Regions from separate parts of the Litorerythrobacter xanthomarinus genome, predicted to be linked through region 2. Evidence: predicted binding sites of a transcription regulator. Region 2 holds the regulator's gene; each other region holds the start of a gene.
What was found. Region 2 encodes LexA, which represses DNA repair genes until DNA is damaged. Its sites were predicted from a motif close to GTTCCNCNCTTGTTCT; they were not measured.
Positions count from the first base shown of each region.

Region 1: ACEWMW_RS08570 (deoxyguanosinetriphosphate triphosphohydrolase) is a predicted target of LexA. The motif match lies at 1,046-1,061, and genes of this name have one in related genera.
Region 3: recA (recombinase RecA) is a predicted target of LexA. The motif match lies at 1,006-1,021, and genes of this name have one in related genera.
Region 4: ACEWMW_RS12140 (putative DNA modification/repair radical SAM protein) is a predicted target of LexA. The motif match lies at 1,293-1,308, and genes of this name have one in related genera.

Region 1 is NZ_JBJXRG010000001.1:1,731,060-1,733,261, reverse strand. Features, by position in the region: gene ACEWMW_RS08570 (deoxyguanosinetriphosphate triphosphohydrolase) at 1-1,005, opposite strand, end outside; gene ACEWMW_RS08565 (aspartate/glutamate racemase family protein) at 1,118-1,819, opposite strand; gene ACEWMW_RS08560 (alpha/beta fold hydrolase) at 1,893-2,202, opposite strand, start outside.
Region 2 is NZ_JBJXRG010000002.1:353,435-355,636, forward strand. Features, by position in the region: gene ACEWMW_RS10975 (ComEC/Rec2 family competence protein) at 1-1,081, shown strand, start outside; gene lexA (transcriptional repressor LexA) at 1,115-1,807, opposite strand; gene ACEWMW_RS10985 (molybdopterin molybdotransferase MoeA) at 1,910-2,202, opposite strand, start outside.
Region 3 is NZ_JBJXRG010000002.1:114,430-116,631, forward strand. Features, by position in the region: gene ACEWMW_RS09810 (DUF4139 domain-containing protein) at 1-943, shown strand, start outside; gene recA (recombinase RecA) at 1,099-2,166, shown strand.
Region 4 is NZ_JBJXRG010000002.1:583,990-586,191, reverse strand. Features, by position in the region: gene ACEWMW_RS12150 (carbonic anhydrase) at 1-562, opposite strand, end outside; gene ACEWMW_RS12145 (PilZ domain-containing protein) at 765-1,157, opposite strand; gene ACEWMW_RS12140 (putative DNA modification/repair radical SAM protein) at 1,311-2,202, shown strand, end outside.

The DNA of each region.
Region 1 (2,202 bases), on a different contig from region 2:
TCCTGCATCCTGCGAATAGGCCGCATACAGCCGAGCGACAACATCGCGCGCGCGCTCGGCAGTCGCGATCTGCTCATCATGGTAATAGAGGCGATCATACATGAATCGCTTGAGCTTACGTTCTTCGAGCGCCAACCCGGCGGAGAAGTGCGCCAAGGCGCGCTCGCCCGATCTTACCTCGGCGATATCCCTGACTTTGGAGATTCTCTGTCGGGTTGCAGCAATCACGTCATTGACCATCAATCCGATCTGGCCGCGGATCAGTTCGCGTAGCTGCCGATCGCGCGGTGCGCTAGCAAAGCGTGATTCTACCGAGCGCCATTGATCGGCAATGAAATCGAGCTGCAGCAGGTCTTCGAGGCCTATGAACCCGGCTCGCAGCCCGTCATCAATATCATGATTGTCATAGGCGATATCGTCGGCAACTGCGGCCACCTGCGCTTCGAGCGATGGCCAGTCGCCCAGCGCAAGCGGGAAAGCCTGATCGATATCGGCCAGGGCCCAGTGAGGCGCGGATATCGGACCATTATGCTTGGCTAGGCCTTCAAGCACTTCCCAGCTGAGGTTTAATCCCTCGTGATCGCAGTACGGGCTTTCTAGGCGCGCGAGGGTGCGGATGGTCTGGGCATTGTGATCGAAGCCGCCATGGCGCTGCATCGCGTCTGAGAGCGCCTTCTCGCCCGCATGGCCGAAGGGTGGGTGGCCAATATCATGTGCGAGGCACAGCGCCTCGGTTAGATCCTCGTCCAAACCCAGTTCGCGTGCGATTACCCGGCCAATCTGCGCCACCTCGAGCGAATGCGTCAGCCGGGTTCGATAATGGTCGCCGTCTGGCGCGATGAACACCTGTGTTTTGGAGCGCAGCCGCCGGAAAGCAATCGAATGTATGATCCGGTCACGATCGCGCTGGAACTCGCTGCGCGGGCCGCGAGCGCCATCGCGGTTCTCGGGAAATTCCCGACCGCGAGATTGTGCGGGATCGGCGGCTAGCGGGGAACGCGGCATTATGCTGTCCGCTTAGGTCAGCGACTGCGCCGCGACAACGGGAACACTTGGCGAACTCCGGGGCTTTTGCCCCGGCGATTGAAGGACTGTTCGCGCTTATGGCAGAGCTTGACTACTCTGGTTCATCTTGCAGAAGCCATTCGACCGCAGCATCACAGTGGATCTGCGCTGCGTCGAAAATCGGCAGGACGTTAGCCTTCACGTCGACCACCAATTCCAGTTCCGTACAGGCTAGAATGACCGATTCCGCGCCCGATTGCTCGTAGCGGGTCATAATCGTCTTCAACAGCCGCTCCGCGTCCCGGGTCGCCTTGCCAAGTTTCAGCTCCTCCGAAATGGTCCGATCGAGCTTCTCGAGGTTTTCCATATCTGGGGGCAGCAGGTCGATCCCGTGGGCGACAAGCCTCCTGCGAAAGAAATTCTCGGTCATAACAAGACGCGTACCGAGCAGCGCGGCATTGCTCGCTCCAGCGGCCTGCATGCGCTCGCCTATGCAATCGGCAATATGAAGTACAGGGATGTCTACTGCCGATGCTATCTCGTCATATACGCGGTGCATCACATTCGCGGCGATCAGCAGCCCTTGCGCTCCGGCAGCTTCAAGTCGCCTGGCGGATTCGGACAGGACATTTGCGGCATTGGACCAGGACTCGTCTTCGGCCAAATCGCCCAGCGAACGATAGTCGAGACTTTCGATCAGCAACGGCGCACTTGCGCGGGGAGCTACCCTGCGCTGCACCTGCTGGTTGATCTTCTGGTAATAGGTGCGGGTGGAGATCCAACTCATCCCCCCGATAATGCCGAGCTTGCGCAAACGGAGCCTCCAAACGCTGTCGCGGGCTGGAGTTTATTCGGCCCGGGATTGCTAGTCTATAGCGACGGGAAAATTATTCGTTTTCAAGTTTTTGTTCGTCTTCTCCCAGTCCTTCGAGCCACGCACGCAGATCCGCAGCGCTTTGTTCCGCCGCCTCTTCCTGCGGAAGGTGACCGATGCCCTCATAGACCACCAACTTGCTGTTCTGCAGCCGCTCGGCGAACCAGGTCGCGGCTTCGACCGGGATCAGGGCATCTTCGTCGCCCCACATGACAAGCGTTGGCACTGCGACTTGCCTGATGTCCGCCTCGTCGAAGGGGGTCCATCCAGCAGAGAACCGCTTACGGGTTGCAGCGCGGTTGCCCGGGTATCGTGCCAGCTCC
Region 2 (2,202 bases):
CATGGGGCGTGAGCCGTTATCGATGCGCATGGTCGCAGTCGCTGCCGCGTTCGTCCTGCTTGTTTGGCCCGAATCGCTGGTCGGTCCAAGCTTCCAGATGAGTTTTGCCGCGGTGCTGTCGATCATCGCCCTACACAACACCGGGTGGGTGCGTGAGTTTCTCGCGCCCCGTGAGGAAGGATGGCTGGCGAAGATAGGGCGGCGAGGACTGATGTTGCTACTGACCGGGCTTGTGATCGAGCTGGTTTTGATGCCGATAGTCCTGTTCCATTTCCACCGCGGCGGATTCTACGGGGCGCTCGCGAATGTGATCGCTATTCCATTGGTCACCTTCGTCTCGATGCCGCTAATTGCTATCGGGCTACTCCTCGACCTTGTAGGAGCGGGTGCTCCAGCATGGTGGCTAGTCCAGCAATCGCTTGAGCTGCTGGTCGGGATTGCACGCTTCACCGCCAAACAGCCCGGAGCCGTCAAATTGCTCCCCCAGATGGGTGACTTTACGTTTTTCCTTTTCCTATTGGGCCTCCTGTGGCTCGGGCTTTGGCAAGGAAAGGCACGGCTATTCGGGTTAGCTCCGGTCGCAATCGCGACTGCTATGTTGGCGGTCACCCCCGCTCCCGATGTGCTTATCTCCGGCGACGGCCGACATGTCGGGATCGCAGGAGAGGACGAGCGCCTGTTGGTCCTTCGCGACGGACGCAGCAGTTTTGCTCGCGACAACCTGCTCGAACTGGCGGGAATGGACGGAGAGCCAATTACCCTGGAGGAATGGCCTATGGCCCAGTGTTCACGGGACTTCTGCACATTGGGTATCGAGCGCAATGACAGAACCTGGCAGATCCTCATGGCTCGTAGCCGCGATCGGGTGGAGGAGCGAGCTCTCGCTGCTGCATGCATCAAGGCCGATATTGTTATCGCCGATCGCTGGCTGCCGCGTAGCTGCCAGCCGAAATGGCTCAAGGCGGACAAGCGAATGCTGTCGCGGACGGGAGGCCTATCGCTTTACCTTGCTGACGAACGGATCGATTCCGTCGCCGATGGACAAGGCGAACATGGCTGGTGGAAAGGGCGGCGCGATTGAGACCACGCAAACGCATTCCTCAAACGTGGCTCATCAGTGGTACCGCCGCAATAGCCCCGCGAGTTTGCCCTGCACCTGCACTTGAGCAGCGTCATAGACCTGCGGCTGATGCGTCGGGTTGGCCGGATCAAGCCGCACGCGCCCCTGATCGCGATGAAGATACTTGAGCGTCGCTTCCTCATTATTGACAAGCGCCACTACGATTTCGCCATCGCGGGCCGTATCGGTCCGCCGAACAAGCGCGAAGTCACCATCAAAGATACCCGCATCGATCATCGAATCGCCCGATACTTCGAGCGCATAATGTTCGCCCGGGCCGAGCAGCGCCGCAGGGACGGGAAGCGAACTCTGATCTTCGATTGCTTCGATCGGTGCACCGGCGGCAATGCGCCCATGAAGCGGAATTTCGATCACATCATTCGCAGCTTCGGACTGTCTGACTTGCGTGCTTCGCGTCGCTGCAGCCACCATGTCATTGGCAGCGCGGGCGCGCGGAGCAGCGGGAACCGCATCTTCCGGCTGCTTGATCACTTCAAGCGCGCGGGCGCGGTTCGGTAAGCGGCGGATGAAGCCACGCTCTTCCAATGCAGAGATCAGGCGATGAACGCCCGACTTACTCTTCAGATCAAGCGCCTCCTTCATTTCCTCGAAACTCGGCGAGATGCCGGTTTCTTCAAGTCGCTGCTGGATAAAGCGGATCAGTTCGTGCTGTTTTGCAGTCAGCATGTGAGGCTCCATGGTCGCCAATGGTTCCATCCGAATCGCGCCATAGAGTGATGCGAACGAATACGGAACAATTAGGCAACCAAATTTGGCAAGTCAAGCAATTCAGCCATTTTCGAGCAAGTAGACCGGAACAGATGTTCCCGCTTTCACCTCATCTCCCAGCGACGGCCTGTCGATCAGCGCATTGGAAATGGCGAGGGCATGCATGCCGCCCGAGTCCTGCGAACCCAGCGGCTCGACCATGCCTTCGCGATAGACCGCGCGCAAGAACTCGCGTCGCTTGTGACCGTGACCGATATCGACCGCTGTCGGTAGAGCGATGGTGGAGGGGTTGGGGCTAAGAGAGCCCGCCAGCCTGCGGAGCAGTGGCAGCAGGAAGAGGAACGCGGTGACAT
Region 3 (2,202 bases), 240 kb from region 2:
ACTGATGTCCTGGCTATCTATCCTGAATGACAACGGCCAGAGCTTCGCCAACTCCGAATTGATGGCAGTGGCAGGCGCGCTCAATATCGAGAGCGATTATGAAGGCCTGGCGGAACCGCCGCGCGCTGCGCCGCTGCGCCTAACCTGCTATCCTTTTGGCAGCACCGCTGCTGGCTCGCCGATCCGCTATCCTCCGCCACCGCTGCTGCCTGCTCCGCCTCCGCCAGCGATGATGGCTGTGGCCTCCGAAGATTCTGTCATCATGGTCACCGGCAGCCGCCGCCAAGAGAAGCTCGCAGATTTTGCTATGGAAGCGGTCGAGGAAGCACTTGGCGATCTCAAACTTTACCGCGTGCCTGAACGCGTCAGCGTCAACGCTCAAGGTATGAAGCAGGTTGCATTCCTCAACAAGCAGGATGTCGAGGGCGAGTACCTCTATGTCGCTAGCTGCGATCCATGGGAGGAGTATCGCAATGCCGATGCCTCCGCGCAGCCGTCCAATATGCTGCTTGTGACCAAGAATGACGAAGAACATGGCCTTGGCGTCGCTATGCCGATGGGTGGCTTTACACTGTTCGAGCCGCACCCGACGGGTGATCTGCTGGTCGGCGAGGAGTTTCTGCGAGACTATGCGATAGACCAAGATGTCGAGATTGCACTGGGGAACAGTTCGCAGGTCTTCAACCAGTGCGCACGGGTAGGCAAGACTGACCCCAATCCTGCGGAAGGTCAGAACATTCCGCCCTGGGTCACGATGAAAGCGGTCATTACAAATGCCAATCTGCATCCAGTGCGCGTACGCATTGATGCGGGGCTGGCTTTGCAATGGGAAGTGCGCGGCTTGCGCGGCACTCGATTAAAAGACGGCAAGCACGTGGCCGAAATCAGCGTTCCAGCCAATGGCGAACGCGAGGTGGCGTTCCGTGTGCGCAGAGTGATCTAATCGCAGGGACTGCAACTTATCCGTTGAAATAGTGCATTTTTCACTTTGTTGGAAAAAATGGTGTTCTACACTTGTTCTCTGAGAACAAATCGGATACATCGGTGAAATGTTGAAAGAGCCTGGACGGGTCTAGGCAAGCAATGGAGGCATGTGTCATGGCGACTAACCTGAAGCTGGTAGAAGGCAAAGAGATGAACGGAGACCGTCAGAAGGCACTTGATGCCGCCTTGGCACAAATTGATCGCGCCTTCGGCAAGGGCTCTGCGATGAAGCTCGGCTCGCGCGAGACGATGAATATCGAATCCATTTCCACTGGCTCGCTGGGTCTGGACATTGCGTTGGGCATCGGCGGCTTGCCCAAAGGCCGGGTGGTTGAAGTCTATGGTCCGGAAAGCTCGGGCAAGACCACGCTGGCGCTACATGTCATTGCGGAAGCGCAAAAGGCTGGTGGCACTGCAGCGTTCGTGGATGCCGAACATGCGCTCGATCCTGCCTATGCCAAGAAGCTGGGCGTCGACATTGACGAATTGATCATCTCGCAGCCTGACACAGGTGAGCAAGCGCTCGAAATCACCGATACGCTGGTGCGCTCCAATGCGATCGATGTGCTGGTAGTCGACTCGGTCGCGGCACTGGTTCCGCGGGCGGAGATCGAAGGCGAGATGGGTGACAGCCATGTTGGCCTGCAGGCGCGATTGATGTCGCAATCGCTGCGCAAGCTGACCGGTTCGATCAACCGCTCGAAGTGCATGGTGATCTTCATCAACCAGCTGCGCATGAAGATCGGCGTGATGTACGGCAATCCGGAGACGACCACCGGTGGTAATGCGCTCAAGTTCTATGCTTCGGTTCGGCTCGACATTCGCCGGACCGGCCAGATCAAGGACCGCGACGAAGTTGTCGGTAATTCCACACGCGTGAAAGTCGTGAAGAACAAGGTCGCCCCGCCGTTCAAGCAGGTCGAATTCGATATCATGTACGGCGAAGGCATCTCCAAGGTCGGCGAAATTCTCGACCTCGGTGTCAAAGCTGGCATCGTCGAAAAGTCCGGCTCGTGGTTCAGCTACGATAGCATTCGCATCGGTCAGGGCCGGGAGAATGCCAAGGTTTTCCTCAAGGAGAATCCGGAGATTTGCAGCCAGTTGGAAGCCGCGATCCGCGGCCGCACCGACGAGGTTGCCGAGGAGATGATGACAGGGCCGGACGCGGACCCTGACAACTGATCCTCAAGCGAGTCCCTCTGTCCAAATGAAGCACTA
Region 4 (2,202 bases), 230 kb from region 2:
AGCCCATGTAGCGATAGACAGTGAGGTCATCAGGGATCATGCTCGAAGCATCGACCGTGAGCGCTGCACCATTGCCTTCATCCATGCTGTCGACCAGCACTTCGAGGCCAGGGTTGGCATCGCCTTCCTTGAACATCACACCCAGCACGCCAAGCTCACCGGCTTCGGTCGCGTGTACGAAGTGACCCACGAGCGGATAGCGCTCGCCGTCAATCGCGTGCTCGGCAGGAGTATGGAAATGCACCTGGATAAGATTGAAGGTCTTGCCGCCCGAATGCATGTGCAGGCCGGAAGCGAAGTCGATCTGGACCTTCTCTTCCGCAATCGCGAGCGTACCCGCTGTCGAAGCATAGTTGGTTTCTACGGTCAGATTTCCGTGAGCCTTGGCCTGAGCCAGATCGATCGGTGATTGCATCAAACCTGCGTCGCACATCGCATAGTCGCTACTCACGAGCGACCAACGCTCGGGCATTTCACCGTCACCGAAGTTCCAATCCTTGTCGGCCGCGATGACCGGGGTAGCGACCATTGCCGCTGCAGCTACAGAAGCCAGAAATTTCATTATCTTCTCCTCGCCGGCACCCGGCAAGGGTGCCGCCTGAAATGGGTGTGTGGAACCAGCTTGAAGAAGTCCGCGCCAGCCCGTCGTTTAAATGCGTCCGACATCACGAGCATTTGCTCGCCAGAGGGGCCCGGCCCGCGCAAATGGAATGCAGCGAGCCGCGATTGGTTCCGGCTATCTAAACTTTTTGGATGATTTTGCCTTAGTCGCGCGAGACCAGACCGCGGCGACCTTTGGGCGCTACGGGAATGTTTCCGAACTTGGCCACCGGCCCGGAGGGTTCGGATTGGGTCGATGCAAATTGCTCGAGTTGGTTACGCGATATCGGGCGTTCGAACTCGATGCCGCAGCCATCTTCATTCGACCAGATGATCTTGCCGAAGGCTTCGTGGGTTTCCCATTCGAGTAGGCCCGAAGTTCCGGTTGGCGGCGGGTTGTTGGTTGTGAAGCGCGCACCGTCTTGCGAGATGTCATAGAGCCAGCCTTGGCGGTCGCCCATGGGCATGCGCAGCTGTGCAGGGCAATCGACACGATAGCGCACCGAAGATCGGCGTTCGATGTGCTTTGCCTGTGCCTGAGCGCGAAATAGACCCACACTTGTGCTCCTGAACCGGGTGACTGCTTGGCTTCGCCTGATTTAGTTAAGATCGGATTGAGAACACTCTTTCGGCTGCGCAAGTTTCTGAAAGTGTGCGGGCTTTTAAAAATGGGGCTAGCCGACTCATGCAGGAGAACATATATAGAACATATGGGCTCGCAAACAATCATGGAGAAGCTGGAAATTCTTGCCGATGCGGCGAAATACGATGCGTCTTGCGCGTCATCCGGGACGGCGAAAAAGAATAGTCTAGGAGGAAAAGGCATCGGCTCTACGGAGGGGATGGGCATCTGCCACGCCTATGCGCCCGATGGCCGGTGCATCTCGCTGCTCAAGATCCTGATGACGAACCATTGCGTGTTCGATTGTCATTACTGCGTCAATCGCAAGAGCTCTAACGTGCGGCGCGCGCGTTTCACGCCGCAGGAGGTCGCCGATCTCACGCTAGCCTTTTACAAGCGCAATTACATCGAGGGATTGTTCCTCTCATCGGGCATCATCAAGAGCTCGAATTTCACGATGGAACAATTGGTCGAAACGGCGCGAATTCTGCGCGAAGAGCATGATTTTCGCGGCTACATCCATTTGAAAACGATCCCCGAAGCCGATCCTCAGCTGGTCTATCAAGCGGGGCTCTATGCCGACCGTGTGTCAATCAATGTCGAACTGCCGACCGATGCCGGGCTAAGCCGCCTCGCGCCGGACAAGGATGCGCGCCAGATCGAAGGCGCACTGGCCAAGACCAAGACCGACATTGTCGAAGCGAAGGATGCGAAGAAGCGCTTTCGCCATGCGCCGCGCTTCGCGCCTGCAGGCCAGTCGACCCAGATGATCGTCGGGGCTGACAAAGCAACCGATTGCGACATCGTCGGCAAGGCCAGCAAGCTCTATAGCAATTTCCGCCTGCGCCGCGTCTATTACAGCGCCTTTTCGCCGATCCCCGATGCCAGCGCGGTGCTGCCATTGAAGCGCCCGCCGCTGATCCGCGAGCACCGGCTCTACCAGTCCGACTGGCTGATGCGGTTTTATGGCTACAAGCCGC